2 regions of the Ornithinibacillus salinisoli genome follow, and region 2 is predicted to be linked to the other one. Evidence: a T-box and tRNA genes for the amino acid it is inferred to sense, from the RefSeq annotation. Region 2 holds a T-box; the other holds one or more tRNA genes.
The links. A T-box is a leader RNA that pairs with one kind of tRNA and senses whether it is charged. The one in region 2 lies ahead of argS (arginine--tRNA ligase), so its partner is inferred to be a tRNA-Arg.
Positions count from the first base shown of each region.

Region 1 (9,359 bases), on a different contig from region 2:
TTAGAGAAAATATTTTTCCCATTTGTACAAACAACAAGGTCTTTACTCCAATTAGAAATCATTTTCACCCTATGCATCGCACGCTCATCTTCTGAAATAACAACTAATCGGAGATCTTTTAATTCCCATCCATCACAAAATGGACAAACGAATAGGCTCGAACCATAAAAATCATGAATTCCTTCAATACGTGGCAATACATCTTTAAGACCTGTAGCTAAAATAATCTTTCTAGTACGGTAATAATCCCCGTTGACTGTTTGAATGATAAAGGTTCCATTTTCTTTTTTTATATCCGTCACTCGTTGATTTTCAACCGATAGATTTGGATAATTCATTAACTCTTCCTTAGCAATACGTTTAAACTCTGCAGGTTTAATACCGTCTCTTGTAATAAAACCGTGAGATTCATGAGTAACAGCATTTCTAGGTTTATCTTCATCAAACAGCATGATATTCTTTTTTGCTCTCCCAAGCACAAGTGCAGCATTAAGTCCTGATGGACCTCCTCCAATAATTACACAATCTAACAACATTTTAGCTGCCTCCTTAAATTAAATATATTAAAGACTCTTAATATCTATAATTGAGATAAAAAAATTAATGTGACTGCTCACAGTTTATTTCATGATTCTTTGTCGACTCAATTTGTCTGGCAATATCAATAACGTATTTTTGGTCTAATTCTTCTGCCATCTTTCTTTCTGCTTCCATCATCACATTTTCAATTAAACATTCGCCATTCTTAAAATCATCATGCTCTAGTGAACAGCTAAATAAAGTTGTCTTCCCTTCAATAGCATGTATGACATCTAAAAATGAAATTTCACGAGAACGTTTTACAATACTATATCCTCCATTAACACCAGGAGTTGATTCAATAAGTCCTGCTTTTACTAGTTTTGTTAAAATCTTTGACAGGTATGTTGGTGATAAATCTTGGATTTTAGCTAATTGTTCGACTCCAACAGACTTGCCCTTTGGTGTTAAAGTTAAATATACCATTGTGTGTAACGCATAATTTGTGGCTTTAGAATACTTCATTACAGTTCTCCTCACAGATATATTAAAGACCTTTAATGTCTGTAATTGATTTTAAACTAAAATAAACAAAAACACAAGATATTTACTAACGACTTCTTTTAATACAGCACGAAGTGAAACTTACTAAGCTACAGAACGTATATTTAGAAAGGAGTAGTGGGAAGTGAATATTTTAAATAGAGGTGGGTTGATGCTTTGAAATTAAGTTATAAGTTTTATTTTAGAATTATGTTAATTACATTAGTTATAATTGGAATCCTTCAATTCTTCCAATTACCTGAATATCTCAACTATATTTTGTTGGTTGTTGCCATTCTATTTGCCGTATTGGGTTATACCACAAAATTTCCCAAAAAATAGTGAAGTGTGTTTGGGATTGTAAAGGAAAGTTTTAAATTTATTGGGAGAGCATCGAATTATGGAATAACTTTTTTTGTGAAATAGGTGTTAATTTAATTTTAAAGCAACCTTGTGTAGACAACGCTTCGATAGAGAATTTCTTTGATATTTTATAGCATAAATGTTTTATGGGGAAAAACTATTAAGTTATGAAGAATTAATAAGACAATTAGAAGAATATATCTGCTGGTATAACAATGAACGATCAAAAGTAAAACTGGCCGGATTGAGTCCAGTCGAATACCGAACTCAATCAGCCAATCAACTGCATTGCATTATAAAACTCTAACCTTTGGGGTAACCACCAAAGTAATCTTTAGGCGGATACTTTTAATATTCATCTAAATCATTTTCAACAAAACCATAAACATATTCATCGATTTCGATGAATGTGTCTATACTAACTGCGAATTTCATTACCTCAACTGGAAAGGAATATCCAGGAGAGTTACCATCAATCACATGAGTAACGGCACAAATTGAGGTCTCAACTCCTAATTCCTTTTTTATTTCATTGATGGTGTCAACTTTATCTTTGAAAGTATCAACGATTTTTTCTAAACCCATTTCAAAATCAATTGTTTCAATAGCCCCTGTACTATATATCCATTCTGTAAAAGTAGATCGTCTTTTAGGTGTATTCCACTCCCCAACTTTTTTGGTATCCGTCGGTGTGATTCCTAATTTTTCCGATATAGCAAACAAGGAAAAGTCCCAATTAGGTTCGTGTTTTCTAAAATTTAAATATATTTCAATTGATGTTTTTTTACTCATAATGTTTAACTCCTTCGTCAACCTATTATATCATAAGGGTATAGGACGATAGCCATCTGTTGTCAAGTAGATAACGATTGGACCGATACAGTATGCACGTCTATTTCTATGAATTATTAAAGTGGTAATTCTGTTCATCTAGTATCTTACACTTTTAAAAGACTCGAAAATAATTGGCGAGATCAGTCAATTATGAGTTATGGCCGAGATACAAACCACAATTACATGATATTAATGACATTCAGAATATGAGCTAAAAGGGGAGGGATAAAAATGAAAAAAACAATTATTTCTGTGATCTTAATAGCTTTTTTTACTGTAGGTACACTATTAGCAATTTTGAGTATTGATAACATAGAGGAAAGTGCACCTAACACACCTCAATATAGTCCAGAAGCTTCTGCTGATTGGCCAATTTATGATTTTAATACACTAATGAACGAAAAAACAGACTTGGTTGCCTTTATCACTGTCGAATCAGTTGAAGATAAAAAAGTAAGTGAAGAAAAACTAAATGCCAAATTAGCAACTTTAAAAATAACTAAACTTTTATATGATAACCGAAACTCCATAGATATTTCAGATACTATACTATTAGATCAGGCTTTTGAATATGTAAATGTTGGAGAATCTTATTTATTGTTCCTTGAAAAAAAAGTGGACTATTATTATGAAGTAGATGGACATTCCAAAATCAAAGAAATAAACGGTAAATATCAAGTGAACATTGAAGGGATTGAAGGTTCATTCACTCAAAAGACATTTGAAGATAAGTTCACAATAACCTTGCAAGAAATTAAAAAAGAATAAAAACACAAATAAATATAAATAGAGGTGGCATCTCCCTCTTTTTAAGAAACATTAGGGCATCGCGATCCATATCCATACAAACTACTTATACGTACTCACATATCATCCTACAATTCAAGAAGTCGCTGCAACAAGCATCCAAAAATCACTGTATCAGAAAAAAGAAAGTGAACCTGAGAATGTCATTTCTATTGTTCAAAATAAAAAAAAGCAAGGGAAGAAAAAATCTCTCCCCTTGCTTTAATCAATTTTATAAAACGCGCCCAGAGGGATTCGAACCCCCGGCTAACCTGGTACCGGAAACCAGTGCTCTATCCAGCTGAGCTATGGGCGCATATTTGAAAAAGGACACATACGCTATTATAACGTTTTCCACATGTATAAACAAGTATTTTCTTATTCCCCACGTTTATTTTTCACATGTTAAGGGTATGATGGGAAGTATATTTGAATGAAACTAATCCGTACATAAGAAATTTGTCAAACGTTTTTGTTTGACCTTCATTGACCTTTTAGTTATGATAAAAATAGATCCAATCTTAATGGATGAACGTATAGAATAAGGAGGATTTTACAATGAATTTAATACCAACAGTCATTGAACAAACAAACCGTGGAGAGCGCGCATATGATATCTACTCACGACTATTAAAAGACCGAATTATTATGCTAGGTAGTGCTATTGATGATAATGTTGCTAACTCAATTGTTGCGCAACTACTATTCCTAGAAGCAGAGGATCCTGATAAGGATATTTCTTTATACATTAATTCACCAGGTGGATCTATCACAGCTGGTATGGCTATTTACGATACCATGCAATTTATCAAAGCAGATGTATCAACAATTTGTACTGGAATGGCAGCATCAATGGGTGCATTCCTATTAGCAGCTGGTGAAAAAGGTAAGCGTTTTGCACTGCCAAATAGTGAAGTAATGATTCACCAACCATTAGGTGGTACACAAGGTCAAGCAACAGATATTGAAATTCATGCAAAACGTATTATTGAAATGAAGAGGAAGATGAATGAAATACTATCTGAACGTACTGGTCAACCAATCGAAGTAATCGAGGCTGATACAGAACGAGATAATTTCATGACAGCGGATAAAGCTGTGGATTATGGTTTAATTGACCGAATTCTTACTCGTAAAGAAGATAAATAATACAAAAAATGGGTGATCTCTAAAGTGAGACACCCATTTTTATTATCCTTATGTTATTTAATTCACAAACAAATGTATGCGTTAATTCCCCTCCACAAAGGACACTAAGTGATGGATTGCTTCATCTTCATCGGAACCATCTGCAATCAACTTAATTGTTTCTCCAGATGTTATTGCTAGGCTCATTAAACCCATGATACTTTTGGCATTTACTTTTCGATCTTCCTTTTCCAAAAATAAATTTGCTGCATAACGGTTTGCCTCTTGAACAAATTGTGCAGCTGGTCTCGCCTGTAATCCTGTCTTTAGCTCAACTTTTACAGTCCTCTCAACCAAATTACTCATCCCCTTTTAATAGTAAGCGTTAACATAAGATGTAAAAAAGATTGGCTAATTGTCACTATCATAATTAGCCATATATTCTAAATAGTATCGCATTTTAAATTAACGATATTATACCATGAATCATGTTGCAATGGAACATATTTTACCAAAGATTAACTTCCCCTTTTTTTATCTTTTCAGCGAATTCGTCAATCTTCTTCAATCGATGATTTACACCCGACTTTGAAATTTTCCCACTAGAAACAAGTTCACCTAATTCCTTCAAGGAAACATCCTCATGTTGCACTCGTAATAAAGCAATTTCCTGAAGTTTTTCGGGCAAAGCATCTAAACCAACCGTTCTATCAATAAATTGGATATTTTCAATTTGTCGAAATGCAGCACCAATTGTTTTATTTAAATTTGCTGTTTCACAATTCACGAGTCTGTTTACTGAATTCCGCATATCTCGAACGATACGTACATCCTCAAATTTGAACAGCGCGTTATGTGCACCAATAATGCTTAAAAACTCTGTGATTTTCTCTGCTTCTTTCATATAAACAATATATCCATTTTTCCGCTCCAAATTTCGAGCATGTAGAATAAACATATTTAATAGTTCACATAAAGCATCATTATGTTCTTCATGAAAATTAAATATTTCCAGATGATAGGAAGAGGTTTCTGGATTGTTAATAGAACCTCCTGCTAAGAAAGCTCCACGTAAATAAGCTCGTTTACAGCAATCTTTTTCCAAATACTTAGGCGAAATTGTACGAACAAAAGAAAAGGCTCCCTGTAGTATATCCAAATCAGATAAGATTTTATCTACACTATTTTTCAACCGAACAATGTAGACATTATTTTTCTTTAGTTTCATCTTCTTTCGGACGAGGAGTTCAACTGGATATGGATAGTTTTCTTTAACTAAAATATATATCCTACGGGCAATCGCTGCGTTTTCCGTTTGTACATCCAGAATGTACTTTTGCTGAGATCCTAACGAAATAGTTCCATTCATCCGAATGAGAGCCGCAAGTTCAGAAAGTGAACAGCATTTCTCCACTTCAATCCCAGTTAATTCCTTCTTTATTTCTGAAGCAAAGGACATAAGCTCCTCTCCTTTACCAAATTAATTTACTGAATAAGGGAGTACAATAGTTTAGCAATTTTTCGTGTGTCATGACGTAGCATTGCTTTCCTATGGTCAATAATGTCTCCTTCAATAATTTTCAATCCCATGTTTAATAGTCTTTCTGTATCATATTCGACAGGTTCAGCATTTTCTTCTGCATATAAGTCACGGATGGAACGGTCAATTGGCTCATTGTGAACAACAATGGAACCAATGCTATCATCCCCAATATGATTAAAAATTGCTTGTACATGATCTGCGGCAGTGAATCCTGTTGTCTCTCCTGCCTGAGTCATGACATTACATACATAAACCACTTTCGATCTTGCTCTTCGTATAGCGTCATCAATCTGTGGAATAATTAGATTTGGCATGATGCTAGTAAATAAGCTTCCAGGAGAAATGACAACCAGATCAGCATGTTCAATTGCTTCAATGGCATTTGGTAAAGGTTGAACATCCTCTGGGTTAATAAAAACACGCTTGATACTTTTTCTGGCAAGTGGAATATTCGACTCCCCTGCCACTATGGAACCATCATGCATTTCCGCATGCAGTGTCATATTTTCATTAGAAATAGGAATTATTTCTCCTTTAACATTTAAAACGCGAGAAATTTCCTTTATCCCTGTATAGAAATCACCTGTAATAGAGGTCATTGCTGCCAATAATAGATTTCCCATGGAATGTCCTGAGAGTCCGTTCCCAATTGAAAAGCGATGTTGGAATAATTGGATAATCATTGGTTCCACTTCGGAAAGCGCGGCAATTACATTTCGAATATCACCCGGAGCAGGCATTGCCATTTCATTACGAATTCTTCCGGTACTTCCACCATCATCAGCAACAGTTACAAGGGCAGTGAGCTGAATAGGTAAACTTTTTAAGCCGCGTAGCAAAACTGGCATACCAGTCCCCCCACCGATAACAACAATACGCGGCTCTCTCTTATTCGTCATGTTAATGGCCCTTTCTTTTCTCGATATCACGATGACTTACGTGTGCAATATAATTACTAGCTAATTGCTTAGAAAAATACTCTGCCAATGCAACCGAACGATGCTGTCCCCCAGTACATCCAATAGCTACTACTAGCTGTGATTTTCCTTCTTTTTTGTATTGAGGAAGCATGAATTGCATTAAATCTAGTACCTTTTCTTGGAACTTTTGAGTATCCGACCATTTAAAAACATAGGAGGATACGTCTGGATTCAAGCCAGTTAAAGGTTGCAGATTTGCTACATAATGAGGGTTTGGTAAAAATCGAACATCAAACACTAAATCCGCATCTATAGGGAGTCCATATTTAAATCCGAAGGAAACAAAATGCACAGAAAAAATTTCTTCTTTTTCTTCATCCGTATAGGCATTTATTATTTTGTCTCTTAACTCTTTCGGTTTTAAATTTGTTGTATCAATAATGCGTTGCGCTCTACCTCTTAAATCATCTAAAATTTTTCGTTCCTGCTTAATACCGTTTAAAGGTAAATCGTCTACAGCTAATGGATGTGAACGTCTTGTTTCTTTATAACGACTGACAAGCTGTTCATCCTTTGCATCTAGGAATAATATATGCTCTTCTAACCAATCTTCATCACCTAAAATATCTAAAGCTTCAAATAGTGAATCAAAAAACTCACGTCCACGTAAATCCATAACTAATGCTACTTTATGAATATTATTTGTAGAGTCACGCATAAGTTCTAAAAACTTAGGTAATAACGTTGGGGGTAAATTATCTACACAGTAATAACCAAGGTCTTCAAAGCTCTGAATCGCCACCGTTTTCCCTGCGCCCGACATACCTGTAATAATGACTAACTTCGTTTCTTGTTCTTTCTCTGCCATGTCGATCTCTCCCCTTCCATTTTATTCTACATGTTTAGTTCATTCGATATTCAATTAATTCCATTTCATTTGTATATGAAAAAGTACCAAAAACGGTCGACTCAGAATGTAAAATATGCTCAAATATTTTATGATCCCCTTCCGCCATTGGAAGTGAATGAATACGAGAAATTGGGACCCATTCCAACTCTCCCTCATCGCAGTGTTCTGTTAATTGGCCATGATAGGTATCACTAATGAATGTAAACATCATCCATTCATTCTCTAATTCATCATGTTGGAAAATAGAAAACGTAAATACTCCAGCTAATCTAGGATTCGCAAGTGTTAACGCTGTCTCTTCCCAATATTCACGTACAACGGACTCCTGGATCGTTTCGCCTTGCTCCATCTTACCACCAGGAATTGCATACCAACCGCGACTTGGTTTTTGTAATAACAATATATGATCATCTTTTATAACGATGCAGTTCGTAATTCGTTGCATTAAAAACACTTCTTTCAAGTTCGTTAGCGATATATAATTAAACACTACTTCCATTATATTAGAAAACTTGATTTTTCGCCAAGATTTATGGTGTAAACCTTCGTCGCATTTATGCAGGATAAGCTTTAAGCTTTTCTTGATTCCAATGAATAATTTCGTTTCCAGTTTTCTGCACTCATTTTCGGGCTGGTTAGTTATTTTCGGTTTGGATGCTTATTACAAAGAAAAGAGATTATTTTCCTGTTTTTACAATATTATTCCCCAACGAGATTGGACAATTTTTGCTGATTAAGGCAAAAAAAGGGCACAGATGCGATTCATCTGTGCAAAAGCTAATCTATTTATTAAAAAGGGGGTCAATTAGTTATTCTTATTGTAACCTAATAATATTTCGTGCGTGTTACAGTGACGTTAAAAAGCCTTTACGTTTTAAAAAAATTATTTATGATTTTGCAGCACCTAATTTTTCGGTAAGTTCTTCTAAATATTTTTGTGCTGCTTCTGCTGCAATACTACCATCACCTGTAGCTGTTACAATTTGTCGAAGTGTCTTTTCACGAATATCTCCTGCAGCATATATTCCAGGAACATTTGTCTCCATATGCTCATTTGTTACAATATATCCTTCATCATTGGTAATTCCTAATGATTGGAACGGTTTGCTAAGTGGCACCATTCCGATGTAAACAAATACACCTTCAGCAGAGAACTCTTGTTGTTCTCCTGTTTCAACATTCTTAAGTGTTACACTGCTAACTTTTCCGTCTGGTCCATTTATTGTCTCCACAACCGTATCCCAGATAAAGTCAATTTTGTCATTATCAAATGCTCGTTGTTGAAGAATTTTTTGAGCACGTAATTCGTCACGACGGTGAACAATCGTTACTTTATTCGCAAAGCGAGTCAAGTATACACCCTCTTCAACTGCAGAGTCTCCTCCACCAATAACTACCAACTCTTTCTCTTTAAAGAAAGCACCATCACACACTGCACAATATGATACGCCTCGACCACCTAGTTCTTCTTCACCAGGTATACCTAGCTTTTTATATTGCGCACCAGTTGCAATAATTAATGCTCTCGTATTATATTCTTTGTTACCTGCTACAACGGTTTTATAATCACCATGATCAATAACTTCTTTAATATCACCATAAGCATATTCAGCGCCAAATTTCTTCGCATGATCAAACATTTTATTGGAAAGATCTGGGCCTAATATATGATCAAATCCAGGATAGTTTTCAACATCTTCCGTGTTTGCCATTTGTCCACCTGGAATACCTCTTTCGATCATCAACGTTTCTAAATTTGCCCGTGATGTATATACAGCTGCAGTCATCCCAGCTGGTCCCGCTCCCGCAATAA
Region 1 is NZ_JBHUMI010000017.1:248,084-257,442, reverse strand. It holds gene ACFSTA_RS15235 (NAD(P)/FAD-dependent oxidoreductase) at 1-536, opposite strand, end outside; gene ACFSTA_RS15230 (Rrf2 family transcriptional regulator) at 601-1,044, opposite strand; partial or broken gene ACFSTA_RS15225 (IS3 family transposase) at 1,616-1,732, shown strand; gene ACFSTA_RS15220 (DUF4279 domain-containing protein) at 1,774-2,217, opposite strand; gene ACFSTA_RS15215 (hypothetical protein) at 2,491-3,027, shown strand; tRNA gene ACFSTA_RS15210 (tRNA-Arg) at 3,286-3,361, opposite strand; gene clpP (ATP-dependent Clp endopeptidase proteolytic subunit ClpP) at 3,604-4,194, shown strand; gene ACFSTA_RS15200 (HPr family phosphocarrier protein) at 4,276-4,530, opposite strand; gene whiA (DNA-binding protein WhiA) at 4,682-5,632, opposite strand; gene ACFSTA_RS15190 (gluconeogenesis factor YvcK family protein) at 5,659-6,615, opposite strand; gene rapZ (RNase adapter RapZ) at 6,617-7,504, opposite strand; gene ACFSTA_RS15180 (NUDIX hydrolase) at 7,539-7,991, opposite strand; gene trxB (thioredoxin-disulfide reductase) at 8,434-9,359, opposite strand, start outside.
Region 1: it has a tRNA-Arg gene. The T-box ahead of argS (arginine--tRNA ligase) is inferred to sense a tRNA for this amino acid. The anticodon was not compared.

Region 2 (9,359 bases):
GGAAAAAAAAGAGAAGTTTAATATTATAGGTGTATCGAAAAGAGTGCCAATTCAATTCGAAGGTGAAAATAATGCTATCATAGAATTGGCCCAGTCAATTACCGAACAACAAAGAAATGAAATGCATCAATTAGCTGATTTATATCCTCATCAAGTCTTAAATGTATCTTATGATTTTGATGATGGTTTCTTGGAAGAAAAAGGCTACTTAACTCATATGATTGGTTTTGCAACTACAAAAGAAAATCCATTCGATGATTTAGAGCAAATTTCAATTGAAGAAAGCTTATGGGCGATTTTCCCTAATCAAGGACCATTTCCTGTTACTCTCCAAGAAACTACAGCAAAAGTTTATTCTGAATGGCTGCCTTCTTCAGATTATGAAATAGCAGATAAACCTGGAATTTCTTTTACAAAGCACAACGGTACATCGGAAAATGTATATAGTGAAATTTGGATGCCAATAAAGAAAAAAGTTTAGCGATAAACTTGGGTGATTATTTTATTTACAGAAGTTAGTCCGGTAAGTTTTCATGTAACATATTAGACTAGTCAATTGATATTGACTAGTCTTTTTGACTTTGATGAAAAATCAACACTTATCGCTAACAGAACCAAAGCAATAAGAATATAACTTTTGCCCCATGCTTGTTTTATCCAAACATCAATTACCTTTCTGGAATAGGTATACTTACTGGAATATCGAATAGCCACAGCCAAAATATTGTCATAGGAACACTTATAATTAAAGTAAATAGTGGTTTCTTATAATGGAGCCTCAAAAAAGGAAACATAATACAATCAAATAAAGCACTCCATCCCAAAGACCATCCGTACTTATATATAATGCTTCCTTGTAACATTAAAACTATCTCTACTCCAACATATAGTCCGATCCAAAATAAATAGTGCATGAATATTTTCTTTTTACCCTGACCATCCGGATAACGTGAAAGAAACATGAGTGCGGTTAATGGAAATGTAATCAATGTATAAGTCATTTCTAATATAGAATGGTTAAACCAGGTAATGTCAGGAGTTAATTGCCATAACCAATGCGAAGCACAAAGAAAATTATATGTAAGGTTTCCTAACGCTATAAATTGCATGGTAGTATAGAACTTTTTCCATTGAAAATAATCCTTTCTTACCCATACAGCAATAATACTTATAATCGCAAGTAAAATGTGCATTACATTCTCCCTTTATGTTTTCCCTTATTGTTTCCATACCAAAGAAAATATTATTCGGAAAACAAAAAAAGGTGCCAGGCACTTGTCAATTTTTGACAAGTGCCTGGCACCTATAATTCATTAATGTCCAGAAGCCTTAGACAGTCCACCTATTTTCTTCTTCAGGTGATTACTTTCCTCATTTAATCCAGTATAAGTGACTTTAATATTGTTTTGTTCAAATTTGGTCTCGATTTTATCCAATACTCCGATAGCAGAATCATCCCATAAGTGGGCATTGGATAAGTCGATTTCAACTTCCTTCACGGAATCATTAAAATCCATTTTTTCTAGTAAATCATTAACTGAAGCAAAGAAAATTTGACCATGAATTTTGTATACTTTTTTAGTTCCATCCAATGCGACTATCTCATTGACCTTCACTTTAGAAACTTTCGCAGCAAAGAATATAGCGCTTAATAGTACACCTGCTAAAACACCTTTTGAAAGGTCGTGTGTTACAACAACAGTTCCAACAGTAATTACCATAACAATTGCATCTGTTCTAGGTAATTTATGAAGAGTACGTATTGAGGACCAATCAAACGTTCCAATTGATACCATTATCATCACACCAGCTAATGCTGCCATTGGAATCTGAACTACGACTCCACCTAAAACTACTATCAAGAACATTAGGAACACCCCTGCAACTAGTGCAGAGAGTCTACCTCGTCCACCAGACTTGACATTAATAACCGATTGACCAATCATTGCACAACCTGCCATTCCACCAAAAAATCCGGAGACAATGTTTGCTATACCTTGACCGCGACTCTCTTTATTTTTGTCACTTTCCGTATCTGTCATATCATCTACAATACTTGCTGTTAATAATGATTCCAACAGACCTACAATTGCAAGGGATAATGAATAAGGGAAAATAATCATTAATGTTTCAAAAGTAAATGGAATAGATGGCAATAAAAATACAGGTAATTCCTGTGTTAAGTTGCCTAAATTTCCTACTGTACGCATGTCAAAATTTGCAAAGATAACAATAGCTGTTACTACGATTATTGCTACAAGTGTAGATGGGACTGCTTTCGTAAACCTCGGTAAGATATAAATAATTGCTAGCGTTAAAGCCACCATAGCATACATGATCCAACTTTCCCCTACAAAATGTTGTAGCTGGGAAGTGAAAATCAAGATTGCTAATGCATTCACAAAACCAACCATAACGGATCTAGGAACAAACTTCATAATGCTGGCTAGTTTAAATACCCCGAATAATATTTGTAGTACACCTGTTAAAATAGTTGCAGCTAATAAATATTGTAACCCATGATCTGCAACTAACGTTATCATCAATAATGCCATCGCACCAGTTGCAGCAGAAATCATTCCCGGTCGTCCACCGACAAATGCGATTACAACTGCAATACAAAATGATGCATAAAGACCAACCATAGGATCTACACCAGCAATGATAGAGAATGCAATTGCTTCTGGAATTAATGCAAGTGCAACAACGATTCCCGCTAAGACATCACCACGTATATTTCCAAACCAGTCTTGTTTTAATTGTTGTACGTTCATGTTAGCACCTCTCTTATTTTATTTGCTTTCTTAACGTTAACACGATGTCAACGTTGTTTGCCGTTTAGAACAAGATGAATCATACCATATTCGTCCCACGCTGCAAAACGCCATGGAAACGCAATCATTTACAATTTACTTTCAAATTCTATCATTTTCTTTAATTTACTATGCAAATATATAGAAACACAAAAAAGATATATTTGATTATAATGGAGTATAATGGAGTATATTTGGCGGGCTATATTTTTATAAAAAGCATCTTCTGTGTTATGATACAAACATGATAATTATTTGGGGGCGACCTTATGGAAAGAGAAATAATGACGGTTGCACAAGTCGCTGAATACTTGCAACTAAGCGAAATGACTACATATAAACTAGTCCAAGAGGGAAAAATCCCCGGCTTTAAAATAGGGAGACATTGGCGAGTCAAAAAAGAAGATTTAAATGAATTTATTGAACGATTAAAAAATGGTGAGCGGATCTAATGAATAACCCGAGTTATATTGACCAATATAACTCGGGTATTCTTTTTTCATCACATCTCTTCTGGAGCTTCAATTCCTAGTAATCGTAGTCCTTCTCTCAATACTAGTTTTACGGAACACACTAATGATAGTCGAGTATGAATCATACTACTATCTAATATCTTTACAGATGCATAGTATTTATTAAATGCTTTTGATAACTCTATAACAAACTTAGCCACTTTAGAAGGATCATACTCATTCATAGATCGCTCAACAATGTGAGGAAAAATCATCATTGTACTAATAACTGGCCAAGCTTCGGGATCAACTATCTTCTTCTCTCCTAAATTCTCTTGATATCCTCCCTTTCTTAAAAGTGAGCAAGCACGTGCATGTGTATATTGTACATATGGACCTGTTTCTCCCTCGAAGCGTAACATGTCCTCTAATGAAAATTCTATATCATTCATACGATGATTTTTCAAATCATGAAATACCACCGCACCCGTACCTACTTGACGAGCCACTTCATTTTTGGAAGCTAGATTGGGATTTTTTTTCATAATTCCTTGTTCCGCCAAGTCAATTGCTTCTTGTAATACTTCTTCCAATAACACTGTTTTTCCTTTACGAGTAGACATTTTCTTACCATCTTTTAAAATCATTCCAAACGGTACATGTACCATTCCTTCATGCCAGTCAAACCCCATTTTTTCTAGTACTTTAAGAAGCTGTTTAAAGTAAAGTGTTTGTTCATTTCCCACAACATACAAGGATTTTTTAAACTGATAGGTTTTCTGTCGATGTATGGCCGCCGCTAAGTCTCTTGTAGCGTACAGTGTTGTGCCATCACGTTTCTTAATTAAACATGGAGGTAAGTCCTCAATCTGTACTACTTGTGCACCTTCTGATTCTTCAAGAAGCTTTTTCTGCTCAAGAAGTTCGACAACATGTTCCATCTTGTCATTATAAAACGCTTCTCCATCTGACGAATCAAAATGAATTCCTAACAACTCATAAATTTTGTTAAACTCTTTGAGTGATTCATCTCGAAACCATTTCCATAAGTGACGTGTCTCTTGATCACCATCTTCCAATTTTTTAAATGCTTCACGCCCTTGTTCATTTAATGTAGGGTCATTTTCTGCTTCATGATGAAATTTAACATATAGTGCGAGTAACTCTTTGATAGGGTCTTTTCTTACATCCTCCTCGTTTCCCCATTTATGATAAGCAACTATTAATTTCCCAAACTGTGTTCCCCAGTCACCAAGGTGGTTTATTCGTATTGGTTGATATCCACATTTTTCCGAAATAAGTGCAAGTGCATTACCTATAACTGTAGATCGTAAATGTCCCATAGCGAATGGCTTAGCAATATTTGGTGATGACAGGTCAATAGTAACAACGCCACCCTTCCCTATCTCTAGTGAACCAAACTCACCCTTTTGCGAGATAATTTGATTCACGACTTTCGTGGAAACCTCTTGTTTGTTTAGAAAAACATTTACATATCCACCTACAGCAACAACCTCTTCAAAAATAGCTGTTTGTATTTTAGGAGCTATTTCCTGGGCAATTCTATTAGGTGATTTTCTATACAGTTTAGCTAACTCGAAACACGGAAACGCCATATCACCTAACTCTTTACGTTTCGGTGATTCTATCATCAAGCGTATTTCTTCTTTTTCTAAATCTCCATTTAATACTTCCACTAAGAGTTCTGCAAATTGGTTGGTGAAATTCATCTTTATTTCCCTCCTGTAAATAAAAAAACTCTCGCCTCTTCTAATAAGAGGCGAGAGTTTATGTTATCCCGCGGTACCACTCCGATTGTTTTTTATCATCATAAAAAACCACTTTACACTGCTAACGAGGTTAATCCCGGCTTTCCATACTATTTGTTCAAGAAAGCATCTCCAAAGTCCGGTTCATTATTTGTTCAACGCTAGGCTTCCACCAATCCTAGCTCGCTACAGCATCGCAAATAACTACTCTCTTTGTCATCGATTTTTTATATTTTTATTTATTATAGCAATTACCGTAGAAATATCAAGAGATAGATCTAAAACATTTCAAAAACAAGGACATTTAACATACATTTGTTGTCAAAGTCTACTTAACTACAAATTTAGTCTTACTATGACCTTCCTTCGTTTTAGAAACTTGTAGGATTGCCGGAAACATGTTTTTTATTTCTTGTACGTGAGAAATAACTCCGATCATCCTTCCTGATTGTTGTAATTCTATTAGCGTGTCAATCGATTTGTTCAATGACTCTTCATCAAGCGATCCGAATCCCTCATCGATAAACATCGTATTAATTGAGATATTACCTTGAAAGCTTTGAATGACATCTGACATACCTAATGCTAGACATAAAGAAGCATTAAATTTCTCTCCACCAGATAATGTTTTGACATCTCGTGTTTGACCAGTATATGCATCATAAACGTCCAATGCCAAGCCACTTTGTCTACCGTGAGACTCCTGTCGAACACTGCGAATAAGATAATATTGTCCATTAGATAAACGTTTTAATCGTTCATTTGCCGCTTCAATAATTTGTTCCAAATATTCAATTTGCAAATATCGCTCAAATGAGATCTTTTGCCCATTTTGACCTCTAGCAACATCATACAAATCAGTGATGGTAGCTAGTTTCTTTTCATATTGTTCAACCTGTTCGTTCGTATACAATATTTTTTCTTTTAAATTGGAAGCTTCCTCATGATATTCCTTCGATAAATTCAGCTTATTCAATGCCAATTCATATGCCTGTTTATGTTCTTCTACTTCCTGTTGTAATCCGACTAAATCAACTCTCGTTTTATCCTTCAACGATTCCTTCAATTCAATGACCTGTTGTTTAACAATCGTTAGTTTTTCTTTAAATTGTTGAATAGATTCCTTTAAACTGTTACGGTCCCTTTCAGGTATTTTTGCTTGACGATATATTTCCTCAGATTCAAAAGATGCGTTATCAAGTTCTAATTGAAACTCTTTTTCTGCTCTAACTGCCTTGACTTTCGTTTCTTCCAACTGCTTTTCTGCATGCGTCAAATTTGATGTGACTTTCATTCCTGTTTCTTTTGCTTGCTCTAACGTTTTTTGTGCATCTTCCCATGATTTATCAAGTAGTTTTTTACGTTGGTCGGTTTCACTAATTTCCTGTTCCAATTTGGATAACACACGAACTTCTTCTGGAATGTTACGTAATCGTTCTTCATATACTGCTTTATCTGTTTTATAAGCAGTTCTTAACTCCTGATAGTCCTTATCAAAGGCTTCCTTCTCAGCTTCCATTTTCTTTAATTCTAGAGTTGATTTTTCAAATTGCTCTTTTTGCTTATTCAGTTCTTCACGAAGCTTATCCAAATACTTTACTTCTTCACCGAGCTTTTTGCCTTCTTCGATTAATTGTGCATTAACTGAATCTACTTGATCAATTAGAATATTGAAACCAGCCAATTCTTCTGCTTTTGCATTTATTTGGGATAAGTTAGCTTTATCTTCTGCAATAGCACTTCGATAAAGACTATCCATTTCATCTAATTCTTTTTTCAATTGCTCTAGCTCTTCCTTGGATACGATGTGATTATCATGAAAGGCTTTATTCGGATGCTCCACACTTCCACAGACAGGACAGGATTCACCTTCACGTAAATGAGTTGCTAGAATAGTTGCCTGACTATTCATCCATGCATTTTCCAATTCAAGATACTTTTCTCTCACTTTACGATAATTATCCTCTTTTATGGTAACATCCTTTTTTAAATCAGTTTGTGACTTTTTCAATTGAAGATAATCTCTTAAAATCTTTGCCTGTTCCCTCATATCATTAAGTTTTTGTCGTTTTTCATGCAATTTACTAACTTCTTGATCCATTAGTTTTATTTGCTTATTATTTTCTTCTGCTGCTTCCTTCTTTCGTTCCAGTGATTCCTTTGCTTTATCTAAATTGTCTTTTGCCTCTTTACCTTTTTTTCGTAGTTCTTCCAATTGCCTTTCCCGCTTGGAAATATCTTTTACAGTGGGTAAAAAATCCTTTAATTGGTCGAGTCTCTTGGAGATTTCTTCCCGATGAGTTTTCTTATTTTCTTCTTGTAGATAAACGTCTTGTGCTTGTTTAAGCTGTTTGTCTGCCTTCTCCTTCGCTAACTTTACTTCTGCTAATGCTTTGGTCTTTAAATTTTCCTCTTTTCGCCATTCAATTGCTTGTTTTTCATATGCTTCGATTTTACTAGCTCGTTCCGCTTTTTCTAATTGCTTTTCTTTTGTGCTAATTGTTGGCAATTGTTCCTGTAAACTCTTCAGTTGACTTTCTTTCTGATCTAAATCAACAAAACGCTCATTTAACGCTTTTGCATTCGAATAATCTTCTTGTTTTTTACCGTGTGCTTCATATGCTTTACGATAAATTTCTTGATCCACATTTATTTGCTCCTTATAGAAAGAAGCTTCATCTTCTAGACCACTAACAATCTGGTTGACATTATAATGTTCTTCAGATAAAAACTGAAACAATAATGAATCTTCTCGTTTAGGTAAAGCTGCACTTATGTTTTGCACAAATTGTTTTCGCATTTGCTCGGATTGCTTAAATTCTTGTTCAATCAAACTCTTTTTATGTTTCAATAATTCATTCATTTGTTTATACGACTCTGTTTTAAAAAGTCTCCGTAATATTGCCTCTTTGTTCTCCGTTTGTGAAGTTAATAGTTTACGAAATTCACCTTGTGGTAACATTACAATCTGCTTAAATTGATCCTGTGTCAGCCCAATTATCCGTTCAACCTTTTTATCGATCTCACTCACTATTTGCCTGTCAACACAAGGGACCTCTCTCCCGTCCACTTTTTCGTAAAACTCGTACTTCTCACCAGTCCTAGATTTATTTCCATGTTTTACATGTCCTAGTTGACGAAGAATTCGGTACATACGACCATGTAATTCAAATTCTAGTTCCACAGAAGTATGTGTATTATCATCGGCAAAATCACTTCGTAGCATTTTATGATCATCGCGGTCCATTCCACTTGCACTTCCATATAGCGCAAAGCATATACCGTCAAAAATCGTCGTTTTACCAGCACCTGTATTCCCTGAAATCACAAATAGATTATTCTCATTCAGTTCCTGAAAATTAACTACTTCTGTATACTTATATGGACCAAATGCGGTCAAGGTTAATTTTAATGGTTTCACTACTCCTACTCCCCTTTCCTATTTATTTGTCACAAATTCTTTTGGTTTTACTGTCATGTCATTTTCTTCTTGTAAAAGTTCTTCAAAAACTTCCGTTATAATTGCTTCCGTTTCGGCGTTAGCTTCTGTTCCTTTTACCTCTTTATAGAAAGCTTTGAATAAATCGAAATCACTCATCTTACTTCGATTCACTAACTCGCTACCTTCCTTAGTATTTGAGGTGAGTCCATAACTTTTCCGTTCTACATGCATGGCATTTGGATATACTGAACGTATCTTTTCCATTGGAGATAGTACTGGCGTTTCATCCATTAAACGTACAAATACATAATCGTTATTAACAGAATGTGTTAATAATTCATCCATTGTAGCTTCTACTGTACGGATGTCTCTTCTTGGTTTAAACAGTCGTTTCTCCTTAGAGATCGCACCATTTTCATCCATTTCTAAGACATAAAAGCCTTTATTATGATGTTCCTCAGAGACGGAGTATTTTAAAAGTGAACCAGCGTATTGAATATTTTCTTGTAAGACATGGTGTGCCTGATGCAAGTGGCCAAGTGCGGTATAATCAAATGGCGTAAAATGACGGGCATCAACATACTCTGCTCCCCCGATCGATAACGGGCGTTCGGAATCACTCGTATTCTCTTTTTCCTCCCCAAATGGTGTAACAAAAGCATGTCCAATAAAAATATGTCGTGTATTAGGTTTCATGTTTTTACTAATTTGAACCACAATCTTATTCATTGCATCATTATGTGTACGAATCTCATCATCCTCTAGTACATTGCGAACAACACTTGGGTCACAATAAGGTACTAAATGAAAATGTACTTCACCATATTCATCATGTAAAATTACTGGTGCCAAATCTTTCGTAAAATTACCGACAATATGAAAA
Region 2 is NZ_JBHUMI010000043.1:49,781-59,139, forward strand. It holds gene ACFSTA_RS19510 (AraC family transcriptional regulator) at 1-481, shown strand, start outside; gene ACFSTA_RS19515 (CBO0543 family protein) at 669-1,193, opposite strand; gene ACFSTA_RS19520 (SulP family inorganic anion transporter) at 1,314-2,774, opposite strand; gene ACFSTA_RS19525 (helix-turn-helix domain-containing protein) at 3,083-3,265, shown strand; gene argS (arginine--tRNA ligase) at 3,316-4,995, opposite strand; T-box leader at 5,039-5,263, opposite strand; gene ACFSTA_RS19535 (AAA family ATPase) at 5,363-8,455, opposite strand; gene ACFSTA_RS19540 (exonuclease SbcCD subunit D) at 8,474-9,359, opposite strand, start outside.